DNA from 2 places in the Mycolicibacterium celeriflavum genome. Region 1 is predicted to be linked to the other one. Evidence: predicted binding sites of a transcription regulator. Region 1 holds the regulator's gene; the other holds the start of a gene.
What was found. The regulator HspR, encoded in region 1, represses chaperone genes until heat shock. The targets are predictions, from matches to a motif close to ANNTGAGTNNNNNNNACTCANNT.
Positions count from the first base shown of each region.

Region 2: lon (endopeptidase La) is a predicted target of HspR. The motif match lies at 5,487-5,509, and genes of this name have one in related genera.

Region 1 covers NZ_AP022591.1:2,913,101-2,922,459, forward strand. Annotated here, with positions in the region: gene G6N18_RS14270 (GAP family protein) at 1-249, shown strand, start outside; gene G6N18_RS14275 (TetR/AcrR family transcriptional regulator) at 244-876, opposite strand; gene G6N18_RS14280 (hypothetical protein) at 976-1,986, shown strand; gene G6N18_RS14285 (FAD-binding oxidoreductase) at 2,005-3,171, shown strand; gene G6N18_RS14290 (aldose 1-epimerase) at 3,230-4,135, shown strand; gene G6N18_RS14295 (heat shock protein transcriptional repressor HspR) at 4,132-4,500, opposite strand; gene dnaJ (molecular chaperone DnaJ) at 4,527-5,708, opposite strand; gene grpE (nucleotide exchange factor GrpE) at 5,732-6,370, opposite strand; gene dnaK (molecular chaperone DnaK) at 6,367-8,235, opposite strand; gene G6N18_RS14315 (hypothetical protein) at 8,512-9,111, shown strand; gene G6N18_RS14320 (RES family NAD+ phosphorylase) at 9,096-9,359, shown strand, end outside.
Region 2 covers NZ_AP022591.1:813,514-822,872, reverse strand. Annotated here, with positions in the region: gene G6N18_RS03895 (acetyl-CoA acetyltransferase) at 1-470, shown strand, start outside; gene G6N18_RS03890 (hypothetical protein) at 467-988, opposite strand; gene G6N18_RS03885 (DUF72 domain-containing protein) at 1,117-1,842, opposite strand; gene G6N18_RS03880 (endonuclease) at 1,849-2,496, opposite strand; gene G6N18_RS03875 (TfoX/Sxy family protein) at 2,516-2,848, opposite strand; gene G6N18_RS03870 (hypothetical protein) at 2,878-3,066, opposite strand; gene lon (endopeptidase La) at 3,153-5,474, opposite strand; gene G6N18_RS03860 (esterase family protein) at 5,657-6,661, opposite strand; gene G6N18_RS03855 (alpha-hydroxy acid oxidase) at 6,854-8,107, opposite strand; gene G6N18_RS03850 (DUF1810 domain-containing protein) at 8,163-8,627, shown strand; gene G6N18_RS03845 (alpha-amylase family protein) at 8,611-9,359, opposite strand, start outside.

The DNA.
Region 1 (9,359 bases):
GGTTTGGCCATCGGCACGGCGGGCATCGACGATCCGGGCGGCCTCTGGATCGGCGTCATCTGGTTCGTGGCGATCGCCGGTTGCACTGTCGCGCTCCCGATTCTGGCCTATACGGTGTCGGGCGATCGCCTCCGCGAACCGCTGATCCACCTCAAGGACTGGATGGAGCGACAGCACGCGGCGCTGGTCGCAGCAATCCTCGTCGTCGTCGGAGTTCTCGTGCTGTACAAGGGAATTCACGGGCTATAGAGCCGGCAGTCCGAGTTCGGCGGCATCGGCGGTCAGGTACCTCGTGACCGTCGGCGCCAGCAACCCCACCAGATCGTCGTCCGGCAGCGATGCCAACGGCTCGATCTTCATGACGAAGCGCAGCACCGCGGTCCCCACGAGTTGGCCCGCGGCCAACAGCGCGCGCAACCGGGCCTGCTCCCCGCCACCTAGCTCCCCGGACACCGCGGTCAAGACGTAGTTCTGCATGAACCCACGGAACGCCTCGTGGGCGTCGGGGTTCGACGTGGCCGACTGCAGCATCGCGACCATCGTCGGGCCCGATTCCGGCGACTGCCAGATGTGCAGATACGTCCGAATCAGCCGGGTGCCGATGTCAGGGTCGTCGTCGGGCCCGCCGGCGATGGCCCCCGCCAACACCTGCGGGTCGACGATCAGGCTCAGCGCCTCCCGGAACAGGTCGGCCTTGGAGCCGAACAGGTACAGCACCATCGATGGATCGACGTGCGCATCGCGGGCGATCGCCCGAAGGGTCGTCCTCTCGTACCCCTCGGCGCCGAACCGCTTGCGCGCGGCGGCCAGCACGGCATCCCGAGACACCGGTTCCCCCAGGCGGCGTCCGCGGCGCGTTTTCGCAGGTGATGGCATACAGCCAGGCTATCATTTCAATAGATGTTGAAATAGTGGCGGTGTGGAGTTACGCTGCCAGCACCAGTAATTCAACGACGAATGAAAAGGGTTTTGGCCATGACTACCGAAACGGCTGCGAGGCCCAACCACCAGGCATCGGGCGGCCACGAGCCGCCGGCCGCGATCCGTGCGACCGGCGTGGTGGTCGTGCTCACCGTTGTGATCGCGATCGTCGCGCTCGCTTTCGCACTGCCCGCGGCACGCACCGCACCGCACGACGTGCCGATCGGCGCGGCCGGACCGCAGGCGGCGAGCGGCCAGGTCGCCGCGACGATGGAGCGGCAAGCGCCGGGCGCGTTCGTGTTCACCTATTACCCAGGCGCACAGGCGCTGCGCGAGGCCATCCGCAACCGCGACGTCTACGGCGGCATCGCGCTCGGGCCCGACGGGCCCACGCTGATGATCGCCACCGGCGGCAGCCCGATGATCGCCCAGATGCTGACCCAGATCGGCAACGGCATCGCCCAGAAGACCGGGGCGCAGTTGCAGGTCGAGGACTTGGCGCCGCCGACCGCTGACGATCCGCGCGGAGCGGGGTTGGCCGCGTCGGCGCTGCCCATCACGCTGGCCGGTCTGCTGCCCGCGATCGCGCTGCTGTTCGCGCTCAAGCGGGAGGTGTGGACCCGGTTCACCGCCGCGGTGGTGTTCGCGGGCGTGGCCGGCGTGTCGATCGCCGGGCTGCTGCGCTGGGTGCTGGGCTCGATCGACGCGAATTTCTGGGGCGTCACCGGCGCGCTGACGCTGGGCATCCTGGCCACCGGCTTGACCCTGCTGGGCCTTGGGTCGTTGTTCGGCCGGGTCGGCCTGGCATTGGGCGCGGTGAGCGCGCTGCTCATCGGCAACCCGCTGTCCGGCCTGAACACCGCACCTGAACTGCTGCCGAGCGGTTGGGGACAGTTCGGACAGTTGCTGCCCCAGGGCGCCAACGCCACGCTGCTGCGGTCCGCCGCGTTCTTCGACGGGGCCGGCGCCACGATGCCCGTCATCGTGCTCACCTGCTGGACGGCGTTCGGGGCCGTGCTGATCGTGATCGCGGCGCTTCGACAGCGGAGGACCAGCTCAGCCTGACACTTACACTGGGGCCGCGTGGGACTCGACGACCGTGACGCGCTGCGCGTGCTGCGCGACGCGGTCGATCCCGCGCTCGGCTCCGGTGAGCTGGTTCGCCGCTTCTACACACACTGGTTCGCCATCGACACCTCGGTGCGCGACCTGTTTCCGCCGGACATGGAAGCGCAGCGCAACCGGTTCGCCCAAGCGGTCACCTGGGTGCTGGGTGAGCTCGCCTCCCAGCGAGCCCAGGAGCCGGTGGCGTTCCTCGCCCAGCTCGGCCGAGATCACCGCAAATACGGTGTGGCACAACATCATTACGACAGCATGCAGAACGCGCTCTACAGCAGCTTCCGCAGTCATCTGGCCGAGTGCTGGGACGACACGCTCGCCGAGGCTGCGCGTGACGCCGTGGCACTGATGATCGGGATGATGCGGGGCGCCGCCGACGCCGAGCAGGGCCCGCCGTTCTGCGACGGCACGGTGATCGAGCACATCCGCGCCACCCGCGACGTCTCCGTCGTCCGGTTGCAGTTGGACCGCCCGCTGTTCTACCACCCGGGTCAGTACGTCACGGTGCAGGTTCCGCAGTGGCCGCGCCGGTGGCGCTACCTGAGCCCGTCGATCCCGACCGACCCTGCCGGCGCCATCGAGTTCCACATCCGCTCGGTGTCCGGCGGCATGGTGAGCACCGCCATCGTCGGCGAGACCACGCCCGGCGACCGGTGGCGGCTGTCCCACCCGCACGGCGGCCTGCACATCAACCGCGACGGCGGCGATGTGTTGATGGTCGCGGGCAGCACCGGCCTGGCGCCGCTGCGGACGCTGATCATGGATCTCACCCGCTGGGGGGTCAACCCGCGAGTCCATCTGTTCTTCGGCGGCCGCTTTCCGTGCGACCTCTACGACCTGCGCACCCTGTGGCAGATCGCTTCGCAGAACCCGTGGCTGTCGGTCACCCCGGTGTCGGAGTTCAACGTCGACCCGCCGTGGGCGCGCGACTACCCCGATGTGCACCCGCCGCGCGGCCTGCATGTGCGGCAGACCGGCAGGCTGGCCGACGTGGTGACCCGCTACGGCAGCTGGGGTGATCGGCAGATCCTGATCTGCGGTGGACCGGAGATGGTGACGGTGACGAAGGCCGCGTTGATCGCCAAAGGGGCACCGGCCGAACGAATTCAACACGATCCGCTGCATTCCTGAACACGCGCGAGGCCGCGCACGACAACCGTCAGTGCAGTCTCGGCGGTAGCTTCGTGTCATGGCCGACTTCGAAACCGTCACGCTTCGCGACCCGTCGTCCGCGCTGACCGCATCGTTCGTGCCGTCCGCGGGCATGGTGGGCACCTCGCTGGCCGACGGCGGCGACGAGTTCCTCAGCCAGCGTCGCGGCCTGACCGCCTACGTCAACGACGGCAAGACCATGGGCATCCCGATCCTGTACCCGTGGGCGAACCGGTTGAGCGCCAACACCTATGAGGTCGACGGCACCATAGTCAGCCTGACCCCCGGCACAGGCGGCGTGCGAACCGACGAGCACGGAGCGCCGATCCACGGCGTACTCGCCGGCTACCCCGGCTGGCGGGTCAGCGCGCAAACGGAGAACAGCCTGACCGCGGTGCTCGACTACGGGGGCGACCCACAACTGCTCGCGGCGTTCCCATTCCCGCACCTGCTGACACAACACGTGACTCTCGACGACCGGACACTCACCATCGAGACGACCGTCGCCCCCACCACGTCGGCACCCGTACCGCTGTGCTTCGGCTACCACCCGTACCTGAGAATCCCCGGCGTGGCCCGCGAGGAATGGGCGCTGAGCACCCCGACGCTGCGCCACCTGCCGGTCGACGACAACGGCATTCCGACCGGAGCCCAGGCACCGTGGCCGGCCAGGACCGAGCAGCAGTTGAAGATCACGGCATACGACGACGGCTTCGACCGGGTGCCCGCGGGCGCGGTGTTCACGCTCACCGGCGGTGACCACCGCATCGACGTGACGTTCGAAAGCGGCTATCCCGCAGCGCAACTCTTCGCGCCCACCAACGATGACCTGATCGCCATCGAGCCGATGGCCGCCCCGACCGACGCGCTGCGGCGGGGCGGATACCGAAAAGCGGCCCCCGGCAAGCCGGAGACCGCTCGGTTCTCGATCACCGTGCGCTAGCGTTTGTTTCGCGGCTGCCAGACGACCAGCGCCGTGCTCTTGGGGCGTGGCTGGGCGCGCAGCGCCTCCACTTCCTCGCTCAGCTCCCGCACCCGGGCCTGCAACGCCTCGACCTGATTGGTCAGCTCGATGATGCGCTTGATGCCGGCCAGGTTGACACCTTCGTCCTGGCTCAACCGCTGCACCTCGCGGAGCAACTCGACATCGTGCTGCGAGTAACGCCTGCCGCCACCCGAGGTCCGCTGCGGGCGCACCAGGCCGAGCCGGTCATAGGTGCGCAGGGTTTGCGCGTGCATGCCCGCCAACTCGGCGGCGACGGAGATCAGGAAGGTGCGGGCCTCCTGCTTGGACCGTTTCTCTTTCATCTAGTGCTCCTCGCGTGCGCGGCACATCACGCACCCGCCCATCCGGCCCGCGGATCGAAGCCGCTGGCCCGCTCCGCTTTCGCGTAGGCCTCCAGCGCCTCGACCGCCTCCCCTTCGAGGTTCGGCGGCACCGCCACCTTGACCGTCACCAACAGGTCGCCGTGGCCGCCGGAGCGTTTCGGCACACCGCGTCCGCGCACGCGCAGAATGCGGCCGTCCGACGTGCCCTTGGGCACTCGCACACCGACCTTGCCCTCCAGCGTCGGCACCGAAAGTGTTGTCCCCAGGGCCAATTCATGGAAGCTGACGGGAACCGTCACGGTGAGGTCGTCGCCGTCACGGCCGAACACCCGGTCCGGGCGCACGTGGACGGTGACGTACAGGTCGCCCGAGGGCGCGCCGCGCAGACCCGCTTCGCCCTGGCCCGCCAACCGGATCCGCTGGCCGTCCTCGACGCCGGGCGGGATCCGCACGTTGATGGTGCGGGTACGGGTGGTCACGCCGGTGCCCTTGCACTCCTGGCAGGGGTGCTCGATGATCGACCCGCTACCACGGCATTCGGTGCACGGCTCGGAGAATCCGAACGCACCCTGGTTGCGGTTGATCACGCCGGAGCCGTTACAGCTCGGGCAGACTTTCGGGCTGGTGCCCGGGCGCGCCCCGCTGCCATGACAGTTCGTGCACGGCGCAGGACTGGTGAGCCGCAACGGCATCGCCACGCCCTTGGTGGCCTCCAGGAACGACAGCTCGGCCTCGGTCTCGAGGTCGTTGCCGCGGCGCGGCCTGCTGGGCCGCGGTTGCTGGGCGCCGCGGCCGAAGAGGCCGCCGAAGAGGTCGCCGATGTTCGCGCCACCGGTCTGACCGGCCGCGTCGAACAGGTCGTTCAGGTTGAACTCGACGCCGCCGTCCGAGCCGCCGAAGCCACCGAAGCCACCGCCGCCTCCGAACCGGCCGCGGCCGAATCCGCCGTTGGCGAACAACCGCCGGGTCTCGTCGTACTCCTTGCGCTTGGCCGGATCGGTGAGCACCTCCTTGGCCTCGGACACGGCCTTGTACCGTTCCTCGGCCGACGAATTGCCCGGGTTGCGGTCGGGATGATTCTCCGCGAGCAGCTTTCGCGCCGCCCGCTTGATCTCCTGGTCGCTGGCGTCGGAGGAGACGCCGAGCTCCTTGTAGAAGTCTTTTTCGACCCACTCACGTTGGGCCATACCGCGTCACCTCCTTACCGGTGTCACTCCTGGTCTGATTCTGCTGGTTCTGGCGCCGCGTCGCCGCCGTTATCGGCCGAGGCCTGCGCTTCGGGCGCGTCGGGCACCGTGTCGACCACGCCGACCATGGCGTGGCGCACGACCTGTTCGCCCACCTTGTATCCGCGCCGCATCACGGTGCCCAGCACGGGGTGAGTGCCGTCGCCCTCGTGCTGCACGGCCTCGTGCAGTTCCGGGTCGAACTCGTCGCCTTCGGCGCCGAATGCCGAAAGACCCTGTCCCTCTAGCGCACTGACCAGCTTGTCGGCCACCGCCTTGAGCGGACCGCTCTCCAGGTCACCGTGGCTGCGGGCACGCTCGAGGTCATCGAGGATCGGCAGCAGCTGCGTAATGACCGAGGCCTTCGCCCGGTCGGCCGCCAACTGCTGATCGCGCAGCGCCCGCTTACGGTAGTTGGTGAAATCGGCCTGCACCCGCTGCAGATCGGCGAGCAATTCGGAGGCCTTGTCGGCCTCTGCACCTGCGTTCTGCGGCGAGGGCTGGTCCGGCGCCGGCCCACTGGGGGCCGGCTCGGAACCTGCTTCTCTCACTTCACCGGTGACCGGATCGATGCGCCGTTTGTCGGTGACGGTCACCGGCTCGTGCGGATCGTTTCCTGTCACTTGTTCTCCCCACCCTTGTCGGACTCGTCATCGACAACTTCGGCGTCCACGACGTTGTCGTCTGCCGGCGCACCGGCATCCGCCCCGCCGCCTGCCGCCTGCTCGGCCTGGGTGGCCTCGTAGATGGCCTGGCCCAAGCCCTGCGACTCGACACCCAGCTTCTCCATCGCCGATTTGATCTCGGCGATGTCGGTGCCTTCGAGCGCCTTCTTGGCGTCGGCGATGGCCGCGTCCACCTTGCTCAGCGTGTCCTCGGGGACCTTCGAGCCGCCTTCGGCCTCACGCTGTTCCTTGACGAACTTCTCCGTCTGGTAGACCAGCGACTCGGCCTGGTTGCGAACGTCGGCCTCTTCGCGACGCTTGCGGTCCTCCTCGGCGTGCGCCTCGGCATCCTTGACCATCCGGTCGATCTCTTCCTTGGACAGGCCGGAGCCCTCCTGGATGCGGATCGTGTTCTCCTTGCCGGTGCCCTTGTCCTTCGCGGTCACGTGCACGATGCCGTTGGCGTCGATGTCGAACGTGACCTCGATCTGCGGCACGCCACGCGGCGCCGGCGGGATACCGGTCAGCTCGAAGCTGCCGAGCAGCTTGTTGTGCGCGGCGATCTCGCGCTCACCCTGATAGACCTGGATCTGCACCGACGGCTGGTTGTCGTCGGCAGTGGTGAAGGTCTCCGACCGCTTGGTCGGAATGGTGGTGTTGCGCTCGATCAGCTTCGTCATCACGCCACCCTTGGTTTCGATGCCGAGGGACAGCGGCGTGACGTCAAGCAGCAGAACGTCTTTCACCTCACCCTTGAGCACACCGGCCTGCAGCGCAGCGCCGACCGCGACAACCTCGTCCGGGTTGACGCCCTTGTTCGGCTCCTTGCCACCGGTCATCTCCTTGACCAGATCGGAGACCGCCGGCATCCGTGTCGAGCCGCCGACCAGCACCACATGGTCGATGTCGGACACCGAGATACCGGCGTCCTTGACCACCTGCTGGAACGGCTGGCGGGTGCGGTCCAGCAGATCCTGGGTGATGCGCTGGAACTCGGCGCGCGTCAGCTGCTCGTCGAGGAACAGCGGGTTCTTGTCCGCGTCAACGGTGATGTAGGGCAGGTTGATCGAGGTGCCCTGGCTCGAGCTCAGCTCGATCTTCGCCTTCTCGGCGGCCTCCCGCAGGCGCTGCATGGCCATCTTGTCCTTGGTCAGGTCGATGCCCGAGGTGCCCTTGAACTTGTCGACCAGCCAATCGACGATCCGGTCGTCCCAGTCGTCGCCGCCGAGGTGGTTGTCACCGCTGGTGGCACGGACCTCGACCACGCCCTCGCCGATCTCGAGCAGCGAGACGTCGAACGTGCCGCCGCCGAGGTCGAAGACCAGGATCGTCTGTTCCTTCTCGCCCTTGTCCAGGCCGTAGGCCAGCGCGGCCGCGGTGGGCTCGTTGACGATGCGCAGCACGTTGAGGCCGGCGATCTGGCCGGCTTCCTTGGTGGCCTGGCGCTGGGCGTCGTTGAAGTAGGCGGGCACGGTGATGACCGCGTCGGTGATGTCCTCGCCGAGGTAGCTTTCGGCGTCGCGCTTGAGCTTCTGCAACGTCCGGGCGCTGATCTCCTGCGCGGTGTACTTCTTGCCGTCGATCTCCACGGACCAGTCGGTGCCCATGTGCCGCTTGACCGAACGGATGGTCCGGTCGACGTTGGTCACCGCCTGGTTCTTGGCGGGCTGGCCGACCAGCACCTCACCGTTGCGCGCGAACGCGACGACGGACGGCGTGGTGCGGGAGCCCTCGGAGTTGGCGACGACAACGGGATCGCCACCCTCCAGTACCGCGACGACGGAGTTGGTGGTCCCGAGGTCGATTCCGACCGCACGAGCCATAGTTGTTCCTCCCTGAATAGTCCTGCTAAGGGTCTGAGTGCACCGCACTCAAGACTGCGCCGACACACCCTACCCTGTCAACTCAGACCTGAGCCTGACTCACTCAACTGTCGATGGCATCAACGGGGGTGTCGGGCGATTTGTTCCCGGACGTGGCGTGCCGCGGAGGGCGCATGGATCGTGCCAGGCCAGGCCTGTACGCGATGGCAGGTCATAGTCCATTAACGGTGATATACTGCCGTTAGCCACCGTTAAGCAACCGCGAAGGTTCCCACAATGACCACAGATGAGCTCGACCAACTCCTGCTAGACCGCTTCAACCTGCACCGTTCCGACCTGATCGCGGCACTCAAGACGCTCCCCGCGCATCGGCCGTGGGCGGCCACACTCACCGCCGACGAGGCCCGGCTACTCGACGACGTCGGCTTCACGGACGACCCGCAAGCGTACGCAGAGATCGCAGCCGATGTGACCGCCCACATGGCCAGGCTCTACAGCACTGCCTATACCGCCGCCGAGGTCAAAGAAGGACTGAGCGTCAACGATTCCCGCGTGCGACAGCGCCGCCTCGCCCGCACGCTATGGGCGATCAGCGACGGCGGCACGTGGGTGTACCCCGCGATTCAGTTCGAGATCGTCGACCGCGGCCGCGACGAGCCACGCAAGCTCAAGCAGGTCCGCGGCCTTGACGAGGTGCTGCCGGCTCTGCTCGCCAGGGAGCTGCACCCCACTGCGGTAGCTAGCTTTCTCATGACCCCGCAGCTCGATTTACGAATCGATGGTCAACCAAAGTCGGTGCGGGAGTGGCTGTTGCACGGTGAATCCGTCGAGCCCGTACTCGGACTGATCGAGATCGGCGAATGGGCGGCGACTTGACCGTCGACCCCACGCTGCCGGGCCCTCCGCCACCGCACGGACTGCGTTCGCTCGGGATCGACGATGACGAGATGCGCGCGATCGACGTCAACGAGATCTGGTGGCGCGTCCATCGCACTGAGGGCGAGCACATACTGGCGTGGAACGCATTGCGCACTTTCGGGCCGGTGCTGCGGTTCGACCCTCATCCCCTCCCCAAAGGTGAACATCTGCAGCATGGCGTTTGGTACGGAGCCTCAACCCCGTGT
Region 2 (9,359 bases), 2.1 Mb from region 1:
CCGCCAGACCGCTCACGGTCACCGGCGGGCTCACCTTCGCCGGCGGCCCGTGGAACAACTACGTCACCCACTCGATCGCCACCATGGCCGAGCGGCTGGCCACCCGTCCCGGCCAGCGAGGCCTGATCACCGCGAACGGCGGTTACCTCACCAAGCACAGTTTCGGCGTCTACAGCGCCGAACCGCCTGCGCACGAGTTCCGCTGGGAAGACGTGCAATCGGAGGTCGATCGCGAGCCGACCCGCGCCGGGCTGGTGGAGTGGTCCGGGGCTGGCACGGTGGAAACCTGGACGACGCCGTTCAGCCGGGAAGGCTCGCCGGAGAAGGCATTCCTCGCGGTGCGCACGCCCGAGGGCTCGCGCGTGCTGGCCGTCGTCACCGACCCGGCGGAGGCAGCGGCCACGGTCGCCGATGACATCGCCGGCGCCAAGGTCAAGGTCGACGCGGACGGTACCGCCACGATGCTCTAGGGTGCGTTCGCCGGCACCTCGGCGTACTGCGGCTTGAATCCTTCTGGGGCGAACGTGAAGCCCCGCCCGGTCGCCTCGCTCATACATGAGACGCCGGCTTCCTGCACATTGCAGCGAAACCCGGCGGCCGCCAGAATTCGGTTGAACCCGAGCACCTTTGCGTTCTCGAGGACGAATTCCGGCTGCTCCAGCGCGACGAACCGCGGCTGGGCGTCGCGCTCGACGATGATCGCGTTCGGCGTCGTCTGCTCGCCGTCGGCGTTGGGTACCGTTTCCGGTTCGCCGGTGATGTTCAGGCTCGACCGCCACGATGTCGCCGACTGGCAGCCGGCCTTGTCGCGCGGCACGATCGCACACGCCCAGCGTCCGCTCGGGGTGGTGAAGTAGTAAGCGGCCTTGCCTGCCGGATGGGCGACGTAGTCGAACGCGTTGACCAGGTGCCTGCTGTTCGGCGCTGGGAGAGGTGTGCTGGTGGTCGACGTCGGCGGGGAAGCCACGCGCGGCTCGTCGGTGGTCACGATCCGCTCACCCGAACAACCCACCGCAAGGACCGCGACGGCCGAGATCAGACATAGGACACGCATTTCGGTTCTCAAGCGTGCCGGAACGCGATTCCGGCGCTCGACGCGGGGGTGCCCTCGGCTCGTCAGTCGGTCACCATGGCTCGAAGCGTCTGCGCATTGCGCACCGCGTGGCCGCCCAGGTCGTTGTTGAAATACACCAGGACACGTCTGCCTTCCCGGTCCCACGCCAGGATCCGCTCCGCCCAGCGCCGGAGCTCGTCGTCGGGATAGGAGCCCGCGTACATCGAATCCTGGTCGGGGCCGTGCATCCTGATGTACACCAGCTCACTGGTCGCCAGCGGAACGCAGCGCAGCCGCGCACCGCTCATGATGACGTACGCGGCTCCGTGACGTGCCAACGTCTCGTACACCGCCGGGTCGTCCCAGGAGGGATGCCGCAGCTCCATCGCCACCGGGATCCGATCGGGCATCAGCTTCAAGAAGTACTCCAGGCGGGCGTCGTCGCGTTCCAACTCCGGATGCAGTTGCACCAGCAGCGCCTCGCTGCGGTCGCCCAGCAGGGTCCAGCACCGGTCGAACCGCTCGATCCACGGCTCCGGCTCCCGCAGCCGCCGGTAGTGCGTCAGCCCGCGTTGGGCCTTGACCGACATCGTGAAGCCTTCGGGCAGTCGTTGGCGCCACCCGGCGAACGCCGAGTCCTTCGGCCACCGGTAGAAGCTGGCGTTCAGTTCGACGGTGTCGAACTCCTCGACGTAGCGGGCAAGTCGCTTGGCCACCGGTGTACCGGCGGGGTACAGCACGTCGGTCCAATGGTCATACGACCAGCCCGACGTGCCGATCCGGATCATGTCGCCTCATTCACGTGCCGACACGGTGTCGCGTAACTCGTCGTCGAGCGACACCCTGACCAGCGCCGCGGCGAGTTTCGCGTTCCTACGCGGGGCCAGCGCGGCGAGTTCCTCGGTCCCGGCTGGCAATCCGAGCTTTTTGGCTGCCGAGACGGCCCGCTTGTCGAAGTACGGCCGGACCCAGGTCCAGACGTCCTGGACCTCGCGCAGGAAGATGTCCGCGCCGGTGTCGCCGATGCCCTTGAACTGCTTCAACAACCGCGTCAAAGCCGTCACGTCGTGGCTGCTGGCCTCCGCGAGCTTGCGCAGATCCCCGCCGTACTCGTCGACGACGGTGGAGGCGATGTCGGTCAGCCGGGTTGCCGAGCTTTCGTCGTACCGGACGTAGTGGGCGCGCCCGAACGCATGGATCATCGCGGTGCGGTCTGCTTCGAGGGCGGCCTTGGGTGTGCGGATGCCCGCGCTGAACAGCTCGTGCGCGGCCGCCACAGCGATCGAGGCGTCGATCGGCTTGCTGGCCAGCATGCACAGGGTCAGCAGCTGAAAGAGCGGCATGGGTCTGTCCGCCAGCCGGATACCCGCCTCCTGCGCATAGGTGGTGCCCGCATGTCTCAGCAGGTTCGCTACCAACTTCTTGCGTGCCGCGGCCTCCATCTCGGCTGACGTACCCCTGCTATTTCGGCGGCAAACTTCTGGCGTAGTCGAGTCCGCGGCCCACCCAGGACTGCAGCTGGCGTTTGGTCCGGATCCCGTCGTCGGACACCCGCAGCCATCCTCGGGTTTCCCTACCCGCCATCACCATTGGTGCGACGTGGTCACGCGACAGCAGCTTCGAGGTGTCGTCGGGTGGCACCCGCACCATCAGGCCGCCCTGGCCGCTGGCCGCCACCGCCATGTTGCCGTTGATCAGGAACGCCAACCCGCCGAACATCGGCTTCTCCTCGACTCCACGGACGCCGCTGAGGAGTTCTCGGATGCGGTCGGCCAGGTCCTCGTCGTAGGCCATGAGACGACGTTAGCGTCAGCCCCCGACAATTACTCGCCGCCCGCGCTGACCGTCCAGGAGCCCACCCGGTTGTACGCGGAGTCGTAGACGTCCTGCCTATCTCCGGGTTCGAGGTCATCGAGGTCTTTCATCGCCCCGTCCCAGTACCGCAGGATCCTGCCCAGCTCACTGCGGGCGTCGGCGTCGTCGGGCAGGTTCACATCGAGTACGAATCTCACCGTCGCTTTGTACCCGCATTGCCTTGTTTTTGCGCTCAAGGTCGTGATCCGTTGCGGGACCACGACCCTGAGTGCAATCTTCGCGGTCAGGCGGCGACGGTGGCCTGCGCCTGCGCCGGTTCCAGTGCCTGCGCGACGATGTCCGCGACATCGGTCATCGGCTTGACTTCCAACGACTCGAGGACGTCGGCGGGAACATCGTCCAGATCCGCCTCGTTGCGCTGCGGGATGAAAACCGTTGACAGTCCGGCTCGTTGCGCCGCCAGCAGCTTCTGCTTGACGCCGCCGATCGGCAACACCCGGCCGTTGAGCGTGACCTCACCGGTCATACCGACGTCCGAGCGCACCTGCCGTCCGGTGAACATCGACACCAGTGCGGTCACCATCGTCACGCCCGCCGAGGGGCCGTCCTTCGGCACCGCGCCTGCCGGCACGTGGACGTGGATCCGCCGATCCAGCGCACGGGGGTCGACGCCCAACTGCTCGGCGTGGGAGCGCACATAGGACAGCGCGATCTGCGCCGATTCCTTCATCACGTCGCCCAACTGTCCGGTCAGGGTCAGACCCGGCTCACCGTCGGTTGCCCCGGCCTCGATGTAGAGCACATCGCCGCCGAGCCCGGTGACCGCCAGCCCGGTCGCCACCCCGGGCACCGCAGTGCGTTCGGCCGTTTCCGGCAGGAACCGCGGACGACCAAGGTACTCAACGAGATCCGGCTCATCGACAACGATCGGGCCGGCTTCGGTAGCCAGCTTCGTCGTCACCTTGCGCAGCGCCTTGGCCAGCAGCCGCTCGAACTGGCGGACCCCGGGTTCGCGGGTGTAGTCCGCGGCGATCTTGCGCAACGCGTCCTCGGACACGGCCACCTCGTCCTCGGTCAGCGCCGCCCGCTCCCGCTGCCGGGGCAGCAGGAAGTCGCGGGCGATCGCGACCTTGTCGTCTTCGGTGTAGCCGTCGAGTTGGACCAGTTCCATGCGGTCCAGCAGCGCCGACGGGATGTTCTCGATGACGTTGGCCGTCGCCAGGAACACCACGTCGGACAAATCGAGATCCAGGTCCAGGTAGTGGTCGCGGAACGTATGGTTCTGCGCCGGATCCAAGACCTCGAGCAGCGCCGCCGCGGGGTCGCCGCGGAAGTCGGAGCCGACCTTGTCGATCTCGTCGAGCAGCACAACGGGATTCATCGAACCCGCTTCGCCGATCGCCCGCACGATACGGCCGGGCAGCGCGCCGACGTAGGTGCGCCGGTGGCCGCGGATCTCGGCCTCGTCCCGCACACCGCCGAGGGCGACGCGGACGAACTTACGGTCCAGTGCCCGTGCCACGCTCTCGCCCAGCGACGTCTTGCCGACACCGGGCGGGCCGGCCAGCACCATCACCGCACCCGAACCGCGGCCGCCGACGACCTGCAGGCCTCGCTTGGCGCGCCGCGCCCGCACGGCCAGATACTCGACGATGCGCTCCTTGACGTCGTCGAGGCCGTGGTGGTCGGCGTCCAGGACCGCCCGCGCCGCCACCAGATCCGTCGCGTCCTCGGTCCGCACGTTCCACGGCAGCTCCAGCACGGTGTCCAACCAGGTGCGTATCCAGCCGCTCTCGGGGCTCTGATCGCTGGACCGCTCGAGCTTGCCGACTTCGCGCAGCGCTGCCTCGCGCACCTTCTCGGGGAGGTCGGCGGCCTCGATGCGGCTCCGGTAGTCATCAGAGGACCCGGTGCCGTCGTCATCGCCGAGTTCCTTGCGGATCGCCGCCAACTGCTGGCGCAGCAGGAATTCCTTCTGCGTCTTCTCCATTCCCTCGCGGACGTCCTCGGCGATCTTCTCGTTGACCTCGACCTCGGCCAGCTGATCGCCGGTCCACTCGATCAGCGCACGCAACCGCGCGGCCACGTCCGGGGTCTCGAGCAGCTGACGCTTCTGGACCTGCGTCAGATAAGACGCATACCCCGCGGTATCGGCCAGTGCCGAGGGGTCGGAGAGCTGGTTGACGAAGTCGATGATCTGCCACGCCTCGCGTCGCTGCAACATCGCCAGCAGCAGCTTCTTGTACTCCGCGGCGAGCTTGACTGTCTCCTCAGTCGGCTCGGCGTCCGTCACCTCGGTCACCTCGACCCACAGTGCGGCACCCGGCCCGGTGGCACCGGCGCCGATGTGCGCGCGGCCTTCGCCCCGCACGATCGCGGCGGGTCCGCCGACCATGCGGCCGACCTGCACGATCGAGGCCAGCACACCGTATGACGGATACCGGTCCCCGAGGCGCGGAGCGATCAGCAGCTCGCCGGACTCGCTGGCGCGGGTGGCGTCGACTGCGGCGCGCGCGGCCTCGTCGAGCTCGACGGGCACCACCATTCCCGGCAGCACGATCGACTCGCTCAGGAACAAGACCGGAACTGTCTTGGCTTCAGCCATCAATCCTCCAAAGTTTGAGTCTGATGCGCTCAACCTTTAGGCAGTCTGATTTGTTCCCGCGGTCGTTCACTCTGCGCGTACGGCCCGAAAGTGCGCGAACCCGGACACCCCGAAAGGGCAGGGAGCCTGCCGTTCGGGGGAAACGGCAGGCTCCCTGTTGTGGGTGGATCTCGGCGGTGGCCCTAGGCGCTGGCCTGTGCTCCCAGCACCCGCTGCAGGTCAGGCTTCATCATCTCCAGCTGCTGACCCCAGTAACCCCAGCTGTGAGTGCCCTGAGGCGGGAAATTGAACACGCCGTTCGTGCCGCCCGCGGCGACGTAGTTGTCCCGGAAGGTGACGTTGGTGCGCAACGTGAACCCTTCGAGGAACTGCGCGGCCATCAGGTTCTGACCCGCAGTACCACCGTCCAGATCCGACGGCGTACCGGTGCCGCAGTAGATCCAGATGCGGGTGTTGTTGGCCACCAACTGGCGGATGTTGACCATCGGGTCGTTGCGTTTCCACGCCAGATCCGATGAGGGACCCCACATGCTTTCGGCGTTGTACCCGCCGGCGTCTTGCATCGCCAGCCCGATCAGCATCGGCCACCAGCCCTCGGAGGGGTTGAGGAAGCCCGACAGTGATGCCGCGTAGATGAACTTCTGCGGGTGGTAGATCGTGTACGTCAGCGCGGTGCTGCCGGCCATCGAAATACCCACCACGGCATTGCCGTTCTGCGACACACCCTTGTTGGCTTCCAGCCATGCCGGCAGTTCCTGGGTCAGGAACGTCTCCCACTTGTAGGTGTAGTCCTGGCCGTTACCCCGCGACGGCTGGTACCAGTCGGTGTAGAAACTGGACTGCCCGCCGACCGGCATCACGACCGACAACCCTGACTGGTGATACCACTCGAAGGCCGGGGTGTTGATGTCCCAGCCGTTGAAATCGTCCTGGGCGCGCAGGCCGTCGAGCAGATAGACGGCGTGCGGTCCACCCCCCTGGAACTGGATCCGGATGTTGCGGTTCATCGCCGGGGAGAACACATCCAGATACTCGACGGGCAGGCCCGGGCGCGAGAAGGCTCCCGCGGTCGCCGAACCCCCGGCGAAGCCGATCAGCCCGGGCAGCGCGGCCGCCGTGAACGCGACCACCGCCATCCGGCGCAACAATTTTGTACCGGTACCTCGGCACCTCTCGAAGAACTTCATAACGGCAACCAACCCACCTTTCATCGCTTCCACAAGCAATTGCCGTTGCTGTGCAGGCGTAATGAAACACGTCCTGGCAGTGGGACTGTCGGCTCGACATGCAGTTACGACGTCGCGGTTGGCTAACGATTACGACTCGGCGAGGACTCGAGAAGCGAGGAAGTGAGCTGTTACCTGTGAGAACAGCGGTACCTATGTGGTTCGGCGAGGAGGGTCCGACACGCCGGGTCTCAGCCGGTGCAGTTGGGTGACATGCCGCGGGCCGAGTTCGCTCAGAGAACCCACGCCGAGTAGCCGCATCGTGCGGTTGACCTGCTGCGACAGGATTTCTATCGCCCGGTCGACGCCTGCCTCGCCGCCCGCCATGAGGCCGTAGAGGTAGGCGCGGCCCACCAACGTGAAACGCGCGCCGAGCGCGATTGCCGCAACGATGTCGGCGCCGGACATCACTCCGGTATCCAGCAAAATCTCTGCGTCGTCGCCGACCTCGCGTGCGACACGCGGCAGCAGGTGAAACGGCACCGGTGCACGGTCGAGTTGGCGGCCGCCGTGGTTGGACAGCACGATGCCGTCCACGCCGAGGTCGACGACCGCCCTGGCATCGTCAAGAGTTTGAATTCCCTTGACCACCAACTTGTTCGGCCACTGCTGCTTGATCCACGCGAGGTCGTCGAAGGTCACCGTCGGGTCGAACATGGTGTCGAGATACTCGGCCACGGTGCCCGGCCACCGGTCCAACGACGCGAACGACAACGGTTCGGTGGTGAGCAGGTCGAACCACCAGCGGGGGTGGGGGACCGCGTCCAGCACGGTGCGCAGTGTCAGCGTCGGCGGGATCGACATACCGTTACGGGTGTCGCGCAGACGCGCGCCCGCGACCGGCACGTCGACGGTCACGAGAAGCGTGTCGTAGCCCGCCGCTGCAGCGCGCTCGACCAGCGCCATCGACCGGTCCCGGTCCTTCCACATGTACAGCTGAAACCAGTTGCGCCCGTGCGGGTTGGCGTCCTTGACCTCTTCGATGGAGCTGGTGCCCAAGGTGGACAGCGCAAACGGGATGCCGGCGCGCGCGGCGGCGCGGGCGCCTGCGATCTCGCCCCCGGTGTGCATCAGCCGGGTGAAGCCGGTCGGCGCGATGCCGAACGGCAGCGCGACGTGGCCGCCGAGCACCGTCGCACTCGTGTCCACGCTGGCGACGTCGCGCAGAATCGCGGGGTGAAATTCGATGTCGCGGAACGCCTGCCGGGCACGCGCCAGCGACAGTTCCTCTTCGGCTGCGCCGTCGGCGTAGTCGAACGCCGCCCTGGGGGTCCTGCGTTTGGCGATGCGTCGCAGATCGTCGATCGTCAGAGCCGCCGCCAGTCTGCGCTGAGTCGCGTTGCGCTGCGGCTTCTTGAACTGCAGCAGCGGTGCCAACTCGCGGGGCCGCGGCACCCGGCGTTTCACTATGGTGCACCTGTCATTGAATCGCACAGAGTAGCTTGCCAGACTTGCCGATGAGATGGCTGACGACAAATCGGTATCTGCGGGCGATCCGTTCGACCTGCAGCGCTTCGTCGACGCTCAGCGGCCCGTGTACGAAACCGTGCTGACCGAACTGCGCGCCGGCCGCAAACGAAGCCATTGGATCTGGTTCGTGTTTCCGCAACTACGCGGCCTCGGCAGGAGCGCGATCGCGGAGCGTTACGGGATCTCCTCGCTCGCCGAGGCGAGGGCCTATCTCGGTCATGGGGTGCTGGGCCCGCGTCTGCGGGAGTGCACCGAACTGGTCGCCCGCAGCGGGCGGGGGTCGGCCGACGACTTGTTCGGGTGGCCGGACAACCTCAAGGTGCGGTCCTCGATGACACTGTTCAGCCGAGCCACCGACGACCCCGACGTTGCGGCCGTGTTCGATCAGGTGCTGACGAAGTACTACAACGGCGAACCGGACCCACTCACCGTCCAACGGCTCACCGCGGAGCGATGATCAGCCAGCCGTGCGGACCGACTTCGGTCGTGGTGACGACATCCGCCGGTGGCGCCCCCGACCCGGCGAGGACCTCACCTCGATCGAATCCGAGGTCGGGCAACGAGATCGGCAGCGCCTCGTCGTCGATGTTGAGCGCGACGATCAGCGCCTCGGACCCGGCGCGGGTCTGGTAGACGTACTGCCGGTTGGTCAACAGCAGCGCTGCGGTGCGCGCCGTGTGCAACCACGGATGGCGTCGGCGCAGCCCGATCAGGTACCGGTGCAGCCGCAGGACGTCCTCGCTGTGTTCGTCGACAGCGACCGGTGCAGTGTCGAACTCCGGGCGCACCGCGTCGTCGCCGCCGAACCTTTCCTCTTTGATTCCGCGGTAGGCGAACTCGTCACCGGCGTAGACACTCGGCGTACCGCCGGTCGTCATCTGCAGCACCAAGGCGTGCTCGAGATGGCGGATGTCGTCCAGGCGGCTGGCGATCCGGGTGACGTCGTGATTGCCGACGAATGTCGCGGGTACGAAGGTGTCGAGAAACTCGTTGTGGCGCACCAGCGCCCAATCGAGCTCGTGAAAGTTGCCGTCGTTGAGGCTGCTCCAGACGGCTTTCCACAGCTCGTACTGGGTAACCGAGTCGAAGCCCGACGCGCGCACCCGCGCTGCGTAGTCGCCGTGCAGAATCTCGGCGAGGAAGTATGCGTCGGGGAACTGTTCGCGGACCCGCGGGAGCACCTGCGCCC